4 regions of the Vibrio alginolyticus NBRC 15630 genome follow, and region 3 is predicted to be linked to each of the others. Evidence: predicted binding sites of a transcription regulator. Region 3 holds the regulator's gene; each other region holds the start of a gene.

Region 1 (4,265 bases), 1.5 Mb from region 3:
CGAAGACTTCTCGGAAGATACTTACCGTACTCTAACGGCAGTTGACTCATGTCTGATGGTTATCGATGCAGCGAAAGGTGTTGAGGACCGTACTCGTAAACTAATGGAAGTTACACGTCTACGTGACACGCCAATCGTAACCTTCATGAACAAACTTGACCGTGACGTTCGTGATCCAATGGAAGTATTGGATGAAGTAGAAAACGAATTGGGCATGATGTGTGCGCCAATCACATGGCCAATCGGCTGTGGTAAAGAGTTTAAAGGTGTTTACCACATTCACCGTGATGAAACGATTTTATACGAATCAGGTCACGGTCATGAGATTCAAGAAGTTCGAATCATCAAAGGTCTCGATAACCCAGAGCTTGATGAAAAAGTTGGTGCAGGCCTTGCGGAAAGTGTTCGAGAAGAGCTTGAGCTTGTTATGGGTGCTTGCCCTGAGTTTGATTTGGAAATGTTCTTAACAGGTGACCTGACGCCAGTTTACTTCGGTACTGCATTAGGTAACTTTGGTGTGGATCATATGCTAGACGGTCTAACTGAATGGGCTCCAGCGCCGAAAACTCGTCAAGCGGTTGAACGTGAAGTTGAAGCGACTGAAGAGAAGTTCTCTGGTTTCGTATTTAAGATCCAAGCGAATATGGACCCAAAACACCGCGACCGTATCGCATTCATGCGTATTGTATCGGGCACTTACACGCAAGGTATGAAGATGAACCACGTTCGTCTTGGCAAGCAAGTGAGTATCTCTGATGCAGTAACCTTTATGGCTGGTGACCGTGCACGTGCAGAACACGCTTACGCCGGTGACATCATTGGTCTACACAACCACGGCACTATTCAGATTGGTGATACCTTTACGCAAGGTGAATCACTGAAGTTCTCTGGTATTCCGAACTTCGCTCCGGAACTATTCCGTCGTATTCGCCTGAAAGATCCACTAAAGCAGAAGCAGCTTCTCAAAGGTTTGGTTCAGCTATCAGAAGAAGGTGCGGTACAGGTATTCCGTCCTCTACAGAACAACGATCTGATCGTTGGTGCCGTTGGTGTACTTCAGTTTGATGTTGTTGTGGCTCGTTTGAAGTCTGAGTATAACGTTGAAGCGATTTATGAAGGCATTAACGTTGCAACTGCGCGTTGGGTTGAGTGTGGTGATGCGAAGAAACTGGATGAGTTCCAACGCAAGAATCAAGCGAACTTAGCATTGGATGGTGGTGATAACCTAACGTATATCGCTCCAACAATGGTTAACTTAAACTTAGCGAAAGAGCGTTTTCCTGACGTTGATTTCCGTGCGACACGTGAGCACTAATTTGCGCGGTTAGGGTAAGCCGTAACGCAAGCTAGATTTTAAAACGCCCTTGGCTATAAACTTAGCCAAGGGCGTTTTTATATAAGGATAAGATATGAATTGGTTTAAACGTGGGCTAAAGCGTTACGACAACTGGTGTAAAGAGATGGGGTTAACTCCCGATCAGAAACGCAGTTGTGTCCCATATCGAAAAGACCCAGCCCATCAAACTGAAGAGAAGAGTGAAGCCCAACCATCCTCTGATTTTCTGCCCGCAGATACAGATAAAAAGCGTCAAGATGAAGCTCTTTGATACGCACTGCCACTTTGATTTTGATGTGTTTCAAGATGACTTTGCACATCAACTTGAGCTTGCTCAAACGCAAGGCGTCGCAAGAATTTTGATTCCTTCCGTCGGTCCGCAAAACTGGGCTCGTATTCAAACTTTGGTAGAGCAACATGCCAATTTGTATTATGCGCTCGGCTTTCATCCGTATTTTCTTGAAGATAACGTTGAGCAGTACCTTACAGAGCTAGAAGGCTATCTAAATCAAAAAGGGCAGCAGTGCGTGGCAATAGGAGAGTGTGGTTTAGATTTTGCCATTGATGTTGATCCACAGTTGCAAGAAAAGATACTTGAAGTTCAATTTGAGCTGGCTAGACGCTTCGAACTCCCAGTTATTTTACATAGCCGAAAAGCGCACAATCGCCTCATTCAAATGGTGAAAGCGGCGAATCTCCCTAGAGGTGGTGTGCTACACGCTTTTTCTGGGAGTTATCAGCAAGCCATGGAGTGGGTCAAATTAGGTTTTTTTATCGGTGTAGGAGGAACGATTACCTACCCAAGAGCCAAGAAAACACGCGACGCAATTCAAAAATTACCACTCGAAAACCTAGTAATCGAAACAGACGCACCAGATATGCCTATACTTGGATATCAAGGGGAGTCAAATCACCCAGCCAAACTCATTCACGTCTTTAATGAGCTCGTAGAGTTGCATAACGGCCGAAAGCAATCGATTGCCTCTCAACTGTGGAAAAATAGCAATTTTGCTTTCTCGATATGTGAATAAAATCTAAAGATGTGGTTTGAAATCGAAAACGTTTTCCTGCTTATTGTGAATTAACTCACAAAGCTGGTTGAATCAATCATGAATCTTATAGGAAAGTGTGAGGCTGGCATTACTTTAATTGATTCTGCATGAGTATAATTGCCCCCGCTTTATAGCTCCATTTTGTAACACGCCAATAAATAACTTATAAGGAAGTCATAAACTATGAGCCTGTTTATGAGCCTAATCGGTATGGTAGTGCTTCTTGCGATTGCAGTGGCATTTTCTAACAACCGAAAAGCTATCAACTTTAGAACTGTGGGTGGCGCATTCGCTATCCAATTCGCATTAGGTGCATTTGTTCTGTATGTACCTTGGGGCCGTGATCTACTAAACGGTTTCTCTTCAGGTGTTTCTAACGTTATCAACTACGGTAACGATGGTTCATCATTCCTGTTCGGTGGTCTTGTTTCTGACAAGATGTTCGAAGTATTCGGCGGCGGCGGTTTCATCTTCGCATTCCGTGTTCTTCCTACACTGATCTTCTTCTCTGCACTGATTTCAGTTCTTTACTACATTGGCGTTATGCAATGGGTTATCAAGATTCTTGGTGGCGCACTACAAAAAGCGCTAGGCACTTCGCGTGCGGAATCAATGTCAGCGGCAGCTAACATCTTCGTAGGTCAAACTGAGGCACCTCTAGTTGTTCGCCCATTCGTTCCAAAAATGACTCAATCAGAGCTATTCGCGGTAATGTGTGGTGGTCTAGCTTCTGTTGCTGGTGGTGTACTAGCTGGTTACGCATCTATGGGTGTTCCACTAGAGTACCTAGTTGCGGCATCATTCATGGCAGCACCAGGTGGTCTACTGTTCGCTAAAATCCTTCACCCAGAGACTGACCAGCCTCACGAAAGTATCGAAGAAGCGATGGACGGCGGTGACGACAAACCAGTTAACGTAATCGACGCAGCTGCGGGCGGTGCGGCTTCTGGTCTACAACTTGCGCTTAACGTAGGTGCAATGCTAATCGCATTCGTTGGTCTAATCGCGCTAATCAACGGTATGCTAGGTGGCATCGGTGGTTGGTTCGGCATGCCAGAACTAACACTAGAGCTAATCCTAGGTTACGCGTTCTCTCCACTAGCATTCCTAATCGGTGTTCCATGGGCAGAAGCTGTAACAGCTGGTTCATTCATCGGTCAGAAAATCGTAGTGAACGAATTCGTTGCTTACTTGAACTTCACACCATACCTAGGTGAAAACGCTCAAGTAATCGCGGCAACTGGTGAAGTAATGTCTGAGAAGACAACAGCTATCATCTCATTCGCACTATGTGGTTTCGCGAACCTTTCTTCTATCGCGATTCTACTTGGTGGTTTAGGTAGCCTTGCACCAAACCGTCGTAGTGACATCGCTCGCATGGGTGTTAAAGCAGTTCTTGCAGGTACGTTGTCTAACCTTATGGCAGCGACAATTGCAGGCTTCTGCTTAAGCCTTGCAGCACTATAATTAGAATCGGTTCTTAATATATAGACGCCGTTTTACATCATGCCCTGTAGCAAGAGATTGCTGCGGGGCATTTTTCGTTTTTCGGGCTCCAAAATTTCATCGGGTGTTTGCCTTAGTCGAGGTATTACGCAGTCAATGGAATAGGGGCTAGGAAATTTTGAGATACAAACCGTTTGCGCTCTATTTGGTGCTACAGTTTTGCGGTGAAACTCTATAATGTATTAATCACAGGATAGTGGTTAAGCTTGATTCTTAATCACGTAATGAATATTACATAATCGATGGGCAAATGAATTGCCCTGCAATATCAGATCTAATAGGCGTTTTGCTTTGTGATGTGATATTAAAGACACCGCAATCATAGATTGTTGTGCCATAGGCCAAACTGGTACTGTGCGGTGACAAGGATA
Region 2 (4,265 bases), 340 kb from region 3:
AAAGAGCCAGAGTTGCTGCTGCGATAAGCGTCATTTTGTTTAGCATGGTTTACATTCCTGATTGATAAGGCCGTTTCATGTTGGGCCGTTGCTTGAATGCGAGCATGCTAAGTTCAGTGAGAGAAAAAGGGCAAAAAACAAAAGCTAACAGGGGTTAATGAAAGCTTAATTTTATATTTAGGTCTTTGTTTTGTTTGGGGTTATTTCGTTGGCTACGTTAGTGCAATACTCGTTAATGAGCGCTTTCCATCGGCTTATGATTTCTTGATCGGTCACACTAACATGCAACGTTTTCCACGGTTGGAGGCAAGTCTCTTTTGATTCAGATTGAGAAAGACGCTCAAACAAGGTTTCGGAAGGTAAAACGCGCAGCAGCGCCACCAGTGATTCCATGTAGTTGAGACGGAACTGTTCAAGTTTGTTCTGCTTATAAGCAATGTGAGACACAAAGGTATAAATCAGTGCGTTTTGGATACGTGAGTCGCCATCTGGTGTCGTTAACAGAGCTTTTGCCCTGTCTAAGTTACCTAATTTGAAATGCAATAGACCTAACCAGAGGCTCAGCTCATCTGGCAAAACATCAAACGACGATTGTACTTGAGTTAAATACGCTTCCAGCTTTTGATGTTCGTGCTCGTATAAGGCGAGATGTCTTGCCGTTGTTATAGCCGCAAACTCATCAGATTGTCGGAGAGGTTGGCTAGAAAAGGCATTCTCGAATAACATTTTTTTGTGAATATCCGAAAGCTGCCACGTACTTGCCGAAGGTGCAGGCAGATTGAAGTATTGCGCGACATCCGAGTGCATTTGGAAAATATCCGATTGTAAGTCAGATAAACGCAGTGTGTACTCATTGCGAAACGCTAGCTTGCCCGTCGCAGGATAAATAAGGTTCATCTGCGCTTTCAAGATGCCCTGTTTTGTGCCGTCTTTTAACTCGATATTGAGCTCGTAGTCGCTGGTCTGCATGTTTCGTGCGCCAGGGAAATATGGCGCATGACCGATAGGATCAAGAAAGTAACTGGGAGCATCTTGGTTGGCGATGTCGGTGTATGGATATTCGACCTGTTGTTGCAGCAAGATGGCTTTGACCAGTATGCGGTATTTTCGCGCCTGAGAGCCGATTGAATCGACACGGTTGAGTAGTAGCTCGACTTTGGGAATCAGTAGTTGATGACGTGTTTGTTGTGTTGAGATTTCTTGGCGTTGCCATAACAAGCTTGCGAGCGTCACGCTACAAACTGCAAGTATGGCACACAAGCTATAAGCAAAAATCAGCTTGAAGTTCTTATTCCTCGCAACCTGAGTTGGGATAACGCGTCGATGGCTTTTCGCTGGTGGCACCAAACGAATATTGGCAGGGTTAAGAAAGTAGCCTTTGCGGGGGTAAGTGACTAAAAGCTTAGCGGCATCGTATTCGGGTAAGTACTGCTGTAGCAGGGCACGTAAGGTGCTAATGCGGTTCGTGAGCACATTCTTAGAGATGAACTTGCTCTGCCAAATGGTTTCAATAATGGTGTCAGCAGAGAGTGGGTGGCCAACGCTTGTTAACAGCAGTTCTAATAATTCAATGGTGCGAGGTTCAAGATCAATCGCGATAACATCTTGATGAAGGGTCTGTGTCTTCGGGTTATAGATCAGCTCTCCAATCGCAATATAACTGTGAGTCTGTTTAGCTTGTTGCAGAAAGTCGCGCATACCGTACCGATCTATTTGGAAATCGCGAAGTATTATATAGCGATTGGAGCGCGAAATCTTATAAATCGCGCTTCAATCATTATCAAAAATTTATGAACCGTAGGTCACGGAATAGCGGTGCGGTTTGTGGTTCATCGCTAACACGAGATTGAGTGCAAACGCCCCCAAAATTGAAAGGCCAATCACTTCTGGTGTGACAAAGAAGAATGAAGCAAATAGGATACATGCATCGATTGCCATTTGGCTTTTGCCAACTGAAATGCCAAATTTGTCTTGGATAAACAAACACAGCACGTTAAAGCCACCCAAGCTGGAGCGATGTCGGAATAGGATCAGCATACCGAGCCCCATTAAAAGCCCGCCTGCGATGGCGCAATAAACTTCATTTACCGATTCGAGCGAGATTAGCAAATAAAGATGATCGGCAAAGATAGAAACCAACGCGCCAGAAATGGCACTATTAATGGCGAAATGACGGCCGAAGCGTTTCCATGCTAGTAAGTAAAAAGGACTGTTTGCTAAAAAGTACAGCACACCAAAGGTAAAAGGTGTAAATTGGCTAATAAGCAGAGCCAATCCAGTCGTGCCTCCCGTTAGAAGGCTCGCGGATTGGAGAAAGAAAACGCCTTGAGCTACTAAAAAGGTACCCGTGAGAATCGCTATCCAGTCTTCTTTTAATGAGTGTTTTTCCATCAATATTGCAGTCATTAGTGATAAATAAGGCGTGCATAGTAGTAAAAAGATGATCTTTTCGGTAGCTAGAGGGTAAAATTTACGGTAAACCTATGTAATTGCTGTTTTACAGGGTGTAAAGCACAAATTTGACAGGCAATAGATTGTCGTTATGCGATTGCAATGCTGGCATGATAAACATTGCTTGTCATCATGAAAAAACTGCATGAGAAAAATTGTAAATTTCTCTTTATGACCTAAATCAAATTATGTAGAATGCGCGCCATTAGGGTGACGAAAACGTTTGCGTCGGGTCATTCAACAGTTTTTTTGCAACTTTCAGTACTAATCTGAGTCAGGAGATACAGATGCTTAAGCGTGATATGAACATCGCAGATTACGATGCGGAACTGTTCGCAGCTATCCAGGAAGAAACTCTTCGCCAGGAAGAACACATTGAACTTATCGCTTCTGAAAACTACACAAGCCCACGTGTAATGGAAGCGCAAGGTTCTCAGCTAACGAACAAATACGCTGAAGGCTACCCAGGTAAGCGTTACTACGGCGGTTGTGAGTACGTAGATAAAGCTGAAGCACTAGCAATTGAGCGTGCATGCCAACTATTTGGTTGTGAGTACGCTAACGTACAGCCTCACTCAGGTTCTCAAGCAAACAGCGCAGTTTACATGGCGCTTCTTAACCCTGGCGATACAGTTTTAGGCATGAGCCTAGCACACGGTGGTCACCTAACTCACGGTTCACCAGTAAACTTCTCGGGTAAGCACTACAACGTTATCCCTTACGGTATCGATGAAGCTGGTCAAATCAACTACGACGAGATGGAACAGCTAGCACTTGAACACAAACCTAAGATGATCATCGGTGGTTTCTCTGCTTACTCGCAAATCGTTGATTGGAAACGCATGCGTGAAATCGCTGACAAAGCAGGTGCTTACTTATTTGTTGATATGGCGCACGTAGCTGGTCTTATCGCCGCCGGTGAATACCCAACACCAGTACCGCATGCTCACGTGGTCACAACAACGACGCACAAAACACTAGCAGGTCCTCGCGGTGGTCTTATCTTGTCAAATGCTGGCGAAGATATGTACAAGAAATTGAACTCAGCAGTGTTCCCTGGTGGTCAAGGTGGCCCTCTAATGCACGTTATCGCTGGTAAAGCAGTAGCGTTCAAAGAAGCGATGGAGCCAGAGTTCAAAGCTTATCAAGCTCGCGTAGTGAAAAACGCAAAAGCAATGGTTGGTCAGTTCCAAGAGCGTGGCTACAAAATCGTATCTAACGGTACAGAAAACCACTTGTTCCTTGTTGACCTAATCGACAAAGATATCACTGGTAAAGACGCAGACGCGGCACTAGGTGCAGCAAACATCACTGTAAACAAGAACTCAGTACCAAATGACCCACGCAGCCCATTCGTAACGTCTGGTATCCGTGTAGGTACGCCAGCGATCACTCGCCGTGGCTTCACTGAAGAAGATGCAAAAGAGCTAGCAAACTGGATGTGTGACGTTCTAGATAACATCGGCAACGAAGAAGTTATCGAAGCGACTAAACAGAAAGTGCTCGAAATTTGTAAGCGTCTACCGGTTTACGCCTAACTATTCTTCATAGAATGAGTCAATTCCGGTGTCGAACATACTCACTTGCTCGTGCAAACTCCGTGTGTTCTCCTAGAACTCGACTCATCTATTTTGAACATTGATATACTAAAGGTCCTCAATTGAGGGCCTTTTTGTTTGTCTGGCGTTTGGAATGAGATATAGCGAAGAGTGTGTGATAAGGAGATGGCTACCAACACTGTCCCTTTCAATATATCCAAACCGCGTCATTCCGACGAGCCTAGGCGAGAGCAGGAATCTTGTTGAGGCACACTC
Region 3 (4,265 bases):
ACTTTTCTGTCTTCTTATTATCCAAGACGTATTCTATTCATAACTAGTAACATTTCTAGTCATAGATACATTAAAACGCAAGATTTAGCGTTTTTATTGATTCAAAACAAGCTTGCCCATTGCTATTAATAAACGGTCATTTTTGACCATAAAACATAACAATTATAGTTACTGCTATTCATTTTAATTGATTACACTTAGGGGATATCCCTAATTGACTTTGTGATGCATGACTTGAAGCATCATTCAGGAGCCCAAAATGCAAGAAGTGAAAGCTTTTAATGAAAAACGCGCTGAAATTTACTGGTGGTTTTCGAGCTTGTTCGCAAAAGAACTAACAGAGAAAGAATTGGAAGCCTATCACAGTGTTGAAATTCGCAGTTTTCTCGCAGGTTTAGGTGAAAATGAGTCGCTGAAACCAGCTGTTGATAGCCTAGTTGATGCATTGAATCGGTTACAAGATCGTGAAGATGCACAACTAGAGCTTGCAGCTGACTTTTGTGAACTGTTTTTGAAGACAGAAAAATACGGCGCTCTTCCTTACGCATCCATGTACATTGGTGAATCAGGTTTACTGAATGACAAGCCAGCTGAGGAAATGGAAAAGTTGATGGCTGAATTTGGCGTTCAAGTAGACGAAAACCTAAAGGAACCTGCGGATCACTTAGCCGTTGAGCTCGACTTTCTCGGGAACATGATTATCCGCTCAAACGAGCTTGAACAAGAAAAACACATGGAAGAAGCCTTCGTTAAACAAAACGACTTTATCCAGCAACAATTGATGTCTTGGTTACCTCAGTTTTCAGACAAATGTAAACAATTCGACGAATTTGGATTTTACTCGAGTGTCGCGAAACTATTAGTTGCATTTTGTAAACTAGACAGCGCCTACCTTCTTGGTGAATAATTGCCGCCTATTTTTAGGGAGCCTGCCTATCGGGCTTCCTGTATGCCTGAAAGTGACCAATTGTAAGTAACTTGGGTATAATATTCGTTTGCCTTAACTTAGCGCAAAGACGCTTGGTTATTTAGCAGTCAAAATGTGACTTCAAATACACAAATCTCTTGCTGAAAACATTGCTAGTCAGTCCACATAGGGCTAAAATGTGAGCGCAAACGATTAAATATGATTTATATGTAAACCGCTGAAATATAGCGGTTTTTGTGTTTTCTTAACAGGTTGATGGCAATTTCTCATCAGATAGAAAAAAGATAAAATTCATCGACCGATGCTGCTACGCACCCTTTTGTCGCACTTGGATCAACCGCTGCCGAGACACTTAGCGCCAATTTTATATTGCTAGGTGTGAAACCATTAGAGCATCAGGTACATCCAATACGACATATTTCAGTAGCTCGATACAGGACACCATTTATGGCCACGATAAAAGACGTTGCTCGCTTAGCCGGCGTTTCCACTACGACAGTTTCGCACGTTATCAATAAAACGCGTTTCGTTGCAGAAGCAACGCAAGAAAAAGTAATGAAAGCCGTTGACGAGCTGAATTACGCGCCAAGTGCCGTTGCACGCAGCCTAAAATGCAACTCAACTCGTACGATTGGCATGTTAGTAACTCAATCAACTAACCTATTTTTCTCAGAAGTGATTGATGGCGTTGAGAGCTACTGTTACCGCCAAGGCTATACTCTGATTTTATGTAACACAGGCGGGATTTACGAAAAACAACGCGATTACATTCGTATGCTGGCTGAAAAGCGCGTTGATGGCATCCTAGTGATGTGTTCTGACTTAACCGAAGAACTAAAAGAGATGCTTGACCGTCATGCGGACATTCCTAAAGTGGTCATGGATTGGGGCCCAGAGAGCTCACAAGCAGACAAGATCATGGATAACTCAGAAGAAGGTGGCTACATTGCAACCAAACATCTGATTGACAATGGTCATACGGATATCGCTTGTCTAAGCGGTCATTTTGAAAAGCTTGCTTGCCAAGAGCGCATTGCAGGTTTCCGTCGCGCAATGAGTGAAGCGAACCTAGCTGTAAATGAAGACTGGATCCTTGAAGGTAACTTTGAATGTGATACGGCCGTATTAGTTGCAGATAAAATTACCGCAATGGACAAGCGCCCGACGGCGGTATTCTGTTTTAACGACACAATGGCTCTAGGCCTAATGAGCCGCTTGCAACAAAACGGGATCAAAATTCCTGAAGATATTTCAGTGATCGGCTACGACAACATCGAGCTTGCGGAATACTTCTCTCCACCGCTAACGACTATCCACCAACCTAAACGTCGTGTTGGTAAAAATGCATTCGAAATTCTACTTGAGCGTATCAAAGATAAAGAACACGAAAAACGAATTTTCGAAATGCAACCTGAGCTTGTAATTCGAAATACTGTGAAAAAAATGAACTAAATTTCACTGTATTTAACCGTGTTAAATAAGCGCTCTACAGGGGCGCTTATTTTTTTGGGAAAATTAAGCATTCTCTAATACTTCACACAGCTCTAATAACAATTGACTAACGTTAACTCCCTGTTTTATATAAATGTAATATATATTAAGAACTCCTTTTCAAAGGCCAATTTGCACCTTTCCATATGCAAAATAGAGCATTCAATCTATCATTTTTATTGAACCGAAATCACACTTTTAACGCTAAACCGTGATGTTAATTCAATATAAGAAGTATGCTCATTGTGTCACGCACAGGGCAAACCATTCGAAAGAGTGGGACGCAAAGCCTCCGGCCTGAACCATATTACGATATGGAAGGTAGCGGGGTTACCGATGGCAAGTGTGTAAGCAATGACTTTACTCTGTAATGACATTGTTTTTACGCATGTTTGCTACTCTCTCGGACCTGACTTTTGGTGGCGTAATATTAATTACACCGAGATAACAAAACATGGATAAACCGATACTCAAAGACTCTATGAAGCTATTTGAGGCACTTGGTAATATCAAGTCGCGCTCAATGTTTGGTGGCTTCGGACTATTCGCTGATGAAACAATGTTTGCACTAGTGGTAAAGAATCAGCTTCATATCAGAGCAGACCAAAAAACTTCATCTGACTTCGAGAAACAAGGGCTAAAGCCTTACGTTTATAAAAAACGTGGCTTTCCAGTCGTTACAAAGTACTACGCTATTTCCAGCGATTTATGGGAATCAAGCGAACGCTTAATCGAAGTAGCGAATCAATCATTGAAAAAGGCAAAGCTTGAGAAAGAACAGCAAGCAAGTACAAAGCCTAACCGTTTGAAAGATTTGCCTAACTTACGACTGGCTACCGAGCGCATGCTAAAAAAAGCCGGCATCGAATCCGTAGAGAAGCTTGAAGAGGAAGGTGCGCTTAACGCCTATAAAGCGATAAGAGATACGCACTCTGCAACCGTCAACATTGAGTTGCTATGGGCACTAGAAGGTGCTATCAACGGCACTCATTGGAGTGTGGTACCTCAAGCTCGCCGAGATGAGTTGATGAACGGCCTCCAATAAAAGTCGGCCTAAAAACTATCTTGTAAAACCGCAGTCTAATCTGCGGTTTTTTTGTGAAATTTTTTCGGTTTTCCTACTGTCTTATTACATATATCCCAAATTGGAATCAAAATTATGAATAAGAAACTGATATTAGGTCTCATCCTACTAGCGGCTATCGTCTTTTTAGGTATTAACTTTGGCCAGTATTTAACCTTAGAGAATGCAAAAGCCCAACAAGAAGCACTAACTACATACATCGATCAGAATTTTGTATTCTCGGCTGCGATTTACTTTTTTACCTACATTGCAATTACCGCTTTTTCTATCCCAGGAGCGGCAGTAGTCACCTTACTTGGTGCAGCCTTATTTGGTTTTTGGACAAGCTTGCTACTGGTTTCTTTCGCTAGCACTATGGGGGCAACACTGGCCTTCTTGAGCAGCCGATACTTATTGCGTGACTGGGTACAAAACAAATTCGGAAATAAACTCAACGCAATTAATCAAGGTGTCGAAAAAGACGGAGCTTTTTATCTATTTTCCTTGCGTCTAATCCCTGTATTCCCTTTCTTTCTAATCAACTTACTGATGGGCTTAACACCGATGTCTGTAGGTCGATTTTATCTCACTAGCCAAATAGGTATGCTGCCAGGCACAGCCGTATATCTGAATGCAGGTACTCAATTAGCAACAATTGAAAGCCTATCGGGCATTGTTTCACCCGCAGTATTAGCGTCTTTTGCGCTATTGGGACTATTTCCAATCATCACTAAATGGGTTATGAATAAAGTAAGGCCGACACCAAGTCAGCAAAACTCGTAA
Region 4 (4,265 bases), 400 kb from region 3:
CGCTTTGACTGCACTCTACGTCTTCTCATATTCAAAACCTCCTGCAGACAAGACTTTTACCAGTAAAGTGCGGCTCATCGATGCTTGGCAATAGGCTCGATAATCGCACTAAACATTGTATGGTTTAAACGTTCTTCATTTGACTTCTGCATTGCACAGAGCCAGCAAACAATTTCAATACGATGCTTAATAATAGGAGTGACGTTATTTCGGCAGAGTGTAGCCGAAAGCGCCGCTTCATCAAGTGAGCTAAACCATGTGGTTGTAAAGTAATCTGTTACAAAGCAATCAGTTTTACTAACGATGAAGAAAAGGCGACCAACCAAAGGAATGGTTGAGTGTGGTTGGTGTCACTCAGAATATTGGAGTCTAGATAAGTTTTCGTTAGGACTCAACAAAAATGACGAGCTTCATAGGCTCGTCATTTTTTAGTTTACCGCGGGTTTATTCTTCAATGCTTTCTTGTTCGGTGTCTTCTTCAACCGTGACGTCAGAAGCGCCAGAGACTTGTTCTACGACGGTCTCTACTGCGCCCGATATCAAAATGTCGGGGTTGAGCGGCGGAATCACTTGCAAGTCATCGCTATTCTCATCAATCGCTGGCTGTTGGCTGACATGACCAATGATGGATTGGTAGTAACGTCGAATATTTTCTACGTAATTACGCGCTTCATCGCCTCTGGCGTACCCATAGCGAGTTTGGCTGTAATAGCGCTTCTGACGCAGTAAAGGCAGCCTATCTTTTACATCGGCCCAAGCGTTCGGATCGCCACCTTGTGCTTTGGTGAGTCGTCGTGCGTCCATCATGTGGCCGTAACCAATATTGTATGAAGCTAACGCAAACCATATTTTTTCATGCTCGTTGATGCTATCAGGCACGCGACCTACAATGCGACGTAAGTACTCGACACCACCACGAACAGATTGCTCAGGGTCTAAACGGTTTGTTACCCCGACGCTTTTCGCTGTTGGCAGAGTAAGCATCATCATCCCCCTAACACCCGTTGGCGATTTTGCTGTTGGTTTCCAATGTGACTCTTGATAAGCCAATGCTGCAATTAAGCGCCAGTCGAACTCTTCGCTGTATTTTTGGAATAAAGGTGCCCATTTAGGCAATTTGTCATCCAGAGCTCGAATGAATGCGCGAGTATCAACGTAGTCAAATGCTTCAATATGACCAATGTACTTTTCTTCGAGGGTGGACAGTTCTCCTGATTGTTTGATGTTACCGAAAAACTCTATCAGCATCGCATACAAACTTTCGTCTTCAGAGCGTCGAGTAAACCAAGATACTGGTTGATCTTCTGTAAGTTCAAACGCGAGCGCAAGATCGGGGTAAAGGCGTTGAGCAAGGGAAAGTTCCACCGAATCAGTCACAGTAAAACGTAACTCACCCGTCGATACGTATTTGAGTAAGTCTCTCGTGTCAGCATCACCAACAATTTCAAACTGAAGTTCTGGATACTGCTTCTTTAACGCTGTTAGGGTCGGAACATATTGCGATTGTTCAACGATCTTTAATGTTTGAGCGCCTGCATTTGTATCTTCGTCGGACTCGTCGTCTTTCGAGGCTTGGTATTCAATGAGTTGTTCGATATCACGTGGTCGAAGTTGCCCTTTTTTATATACCACTTGTTGGCTTACATAATAATAGGCAGGGCCTGGTCTAAATCGTTTGACTGCTTGTGACGTTTGATTTAAACCCGTAGCGATGATATCGATATCTCCTTTCTTAAGAGCAGGAAAAAGCTCAGCCTGGCGAAAGGCTGGTTTAATCTCGAGTTTGACGCCGAGCTGCTCCGCAAACTGACGCGCCAATTCGTAATCCAACCCTGCGGGACCATCGGGACCTATGTAGTAGGAAAGCTGATTGTTTAGCGTGCCAACACGAAGCACACCACGTTCTTGAATTTTTTCAAATTCACTTTTGGGCTCCGACTCAATCTGGCAAGCAGAGAGTAAAAGAACAGAAACTAAAATTAGAGCACTGCGCTTGAGCCGGTTGAAGTGACTTATTTGCATTAATAGGTACATCTTGGAAAATTTCTATTTGCCTTTATATCAAAGCGAGCTCATGGGGCAAAGTGAATCACACACTTATAACGTGACATTGTGTGTTTTATCGACATTTTAGTTGTAATTCAAATTTGACAAAAAAAATGACGCAAACGGTTGCTTTTGGTGTTACATCACAAAAACAATTACTATATAATGCGCTCGCAATGACGAGGTGGAATCGGCATAGGTTCGACAGGGCTTATTTTAAGTGTCTGAATTTATTCCAATATCACCTTAATCAATTGCATAAGAGACCTAAGCACATGAGAATTTTGCGTGGCTCCCCAGCTCTTTCTGAGTTTCGTGTTAATAAACTACTGGAACTTTGTCGTGAACAAGATCTGCCTGTAACTGGCATTTATGCCGAGTTTATGCACTTTGCCGATCTAAAGTCAGACCTTGATGACCAAGAGTTAGAAAAACTTGAAAAGTTACTAACTTACGGCCCAACCATCGAAGAGCATGAGCCTGAAGGTCTTCTACTTCTTGTCACGCCTCGTCCTGGCACTATCTCGCCTTGGTCTTCTAAATCTACCGATATCGCTGTTAACTGTGGTCTGGATAAAGTGAAACGTCTAGAGCGTGGTACGGCTTATTATGTCGAATCTTCAGTTGTTCTATCAGAAGCTCAAGCTGACGCTGTTAAAGCGTTAATTCACGACCGTATGATGGAAACAGTATTCACAGAATTTGAAGCCGCATCAGCATTATTTACTGTTGCAGAGCCTAAGCCTGTCGCACATGTTGATATCTTAGCTGGCGGTCGTCTTGCGCTTGAAGAGGCAAACGTTTCCCTTGGCTTGGCACTCGCAGAAGATGAAATTGATTACTTGGTAGAGAACTTTACTAAGCTTGGGCGTAACCCAAACGACATTGAATTGATGATGTTTGCTCAGGCGAACTCAGAGCATTGTCGCCACAAAATTTTTAACGCAGATTGGACTATCGACGGGGTAGATCAACCTAAGTCTTTGTTCAAAATGATCAAAAACACTTTTGAAACGACACCTGACTATGTGCTGTCTGCATACAAAGACAACGCAGCCGTTATGACAGGTTCTAAAGCGGGGCGTTTTTTCCCTGACCCTAAATCTCGTCAATACACGTACCACCATGAAGATACGCACATCTTGATGAAGGTAGAAACGCACAACCACCCAACGGCAATCTCTCCGTGGCCGGGCGCATCGACTGGCTCAGGCGGTGAAATTCGTGACGAAGGCGCGACGGGTATCGGCGGTAAGCCAAAAGCGGGTCTGGTTGGTTTTACAACCTCTAACTTACGTATTCCTGGTTTTGAACAGCCATGGGAAACCGACTTCGGCAAGCCGGGTCGTATTGTGAATGCGTTAGACATCATGCTTGAAGGTCCTCTTGGCGGCGCGGCATTCAACAACGAATTTGGTCGTCCAAATCTATTGGGTTACTTCCGTACTTACGAAGAAAAAGTCACTTCTCATGCGGGTGAAGAAATTCGTGGTTACCACAAACCAATCATGATTGCTGGTGGTATGGGTAACATCCGCGATGAACACGTACAGAAGAAAGAGATCCCTGTAGGTGCGAGCCTAATCGTACTTGGTGGTCCGGCAATGAACATCGGTCTTGGTGGTGGTGCGGCATCTTCCATGGCATCTGGTCAGTCAGCAGAAGATCTGGACTTCGCTTCGGTACAGCGTGAAAACCCAGAGATGGAACGTCGCTGTCAGGAAGTGATCGACCGTTGTTGGCAGTTAGGCGACGATAACCCAATCGCATTTATCCACGATGTGGGTGCAGGCGGTATCTCTAACGCATTGCCTGAACTTGTCGACGACGGTGAGCGTGGCGGTAAGTTCCAATTACGCGATGTACCAAACGATGAGCCGGGCATGAGCCCACTGGAAATCTGGTGTAACGAATCACAGGAACGTTACGTTCTAGCGGTAGCGCCAGAAAACATGGAAGCATTCGACGCAATCTGTAAGCGTGAACGCGCACCGTATGCAGTGGTGGGTGTAGCGACAGAAGAGCGTCATCTAACGCTAGAAGATTCTCACTTCGACAATACGCCGATCGATATGCCAATGGATATCCTGCTTGGTAAGCCACCGAAGATGCACCGCGACGCAACCACACTAAAAGTGGAAAGCCCTGCCATTGTTCGTGATGGTATTGAGCTTAATGAAGCGGTGGATCGCGTACTTCGTCTTCCTGCTGTTGCAGAA

What was found. Region 3 encodes PurR, which represses purine synthesis genes. Its sites were predicted from a motif close to TNANGNAAACGTTTNCNTNA; they were not measured.
Region 1: the regulator PurR is predicted to act here: its motif matches at 2,388-2,407, upstream of N646_RS07360 (NupC/NupG family nucleoside CNT transporter).
Region 2: the regulator PurR is predicted to act here: its motif matches at 2,663-2,682, upstream of glyA (serine hydroxymethyltransferase).
Region 4: the regulator PurR is predicted to act here: its motif matches at 2,161-2,180, upstream of purL (phosphoribosylformylglycinamidine synthase).

What each region holds. Positions count from the first base shown of each region.
Region 1 is NC_022349.1:1,629,248-1,633,512, reverse strand. Features, by position in the region: gene prfC (peptide chain release factor 3) at 1-1,315, shown strand, start outside; gene N646_RS07370 (DUF5363 family protein) at 1,410-1,607, shown strand; gene N646_RS07365 (TatD family hydrolase) at 1,594-2,367, shown strand; gene N646_RS07360 (NupC/NupG family nucleoside CNT transporter) at 2,572-3,855, shown strand; gene N646_RS25060 (hypothetical protein) at 4,214-4,265, opposite strand, start outside.
Region 2 is NC_022349.1:3,103,450-3,107,714, forward strand. Features, by position in the region: gene N646_RS14245 (hypothetical protein) at 1-46, opposite strand, end outside; gene N646_RS14250 (winged helix-turn-helix domain-containing protein) at 178-1,698, opposite strand; gene N646_RS14255 (YitT family protein) at 1,789-2,391, opposite strand; gene glyA (serine hydroxymethyltransferase) at 2,739-3,989, shown strand.
Region 3 is NC_022349.1:107,270-111,534, reverse strand. Features, by position in the region: gene torD (molecular chaperone TorD) at 260-907, shown strand; gene purR (HTH-type transcriptional repressor PurR) at 1,376-2,380, shown strand; cyclic di-GMP riboswitch class I at 2,668-2,757, shown strand; gene N646_RS00455 (TfoX/Sxy family DNA transformation protein) at 2,874-3,464, shown strand; gene N646_RS00450 (TVP38/TMEM64 family protein) at 3,579-4,265, shown strand.
Region 4 is NC_022349.1:3,046,688-3,050,952, forward strand. Features, by position in the region: gene mltF (membrane-bound lytic murein transglycosylase MltF) at 445-2,022, opposite strand; gene purL (phosphoribosylformylglycinamidine synthase) at 2,322-4,265, shown strand, end outside.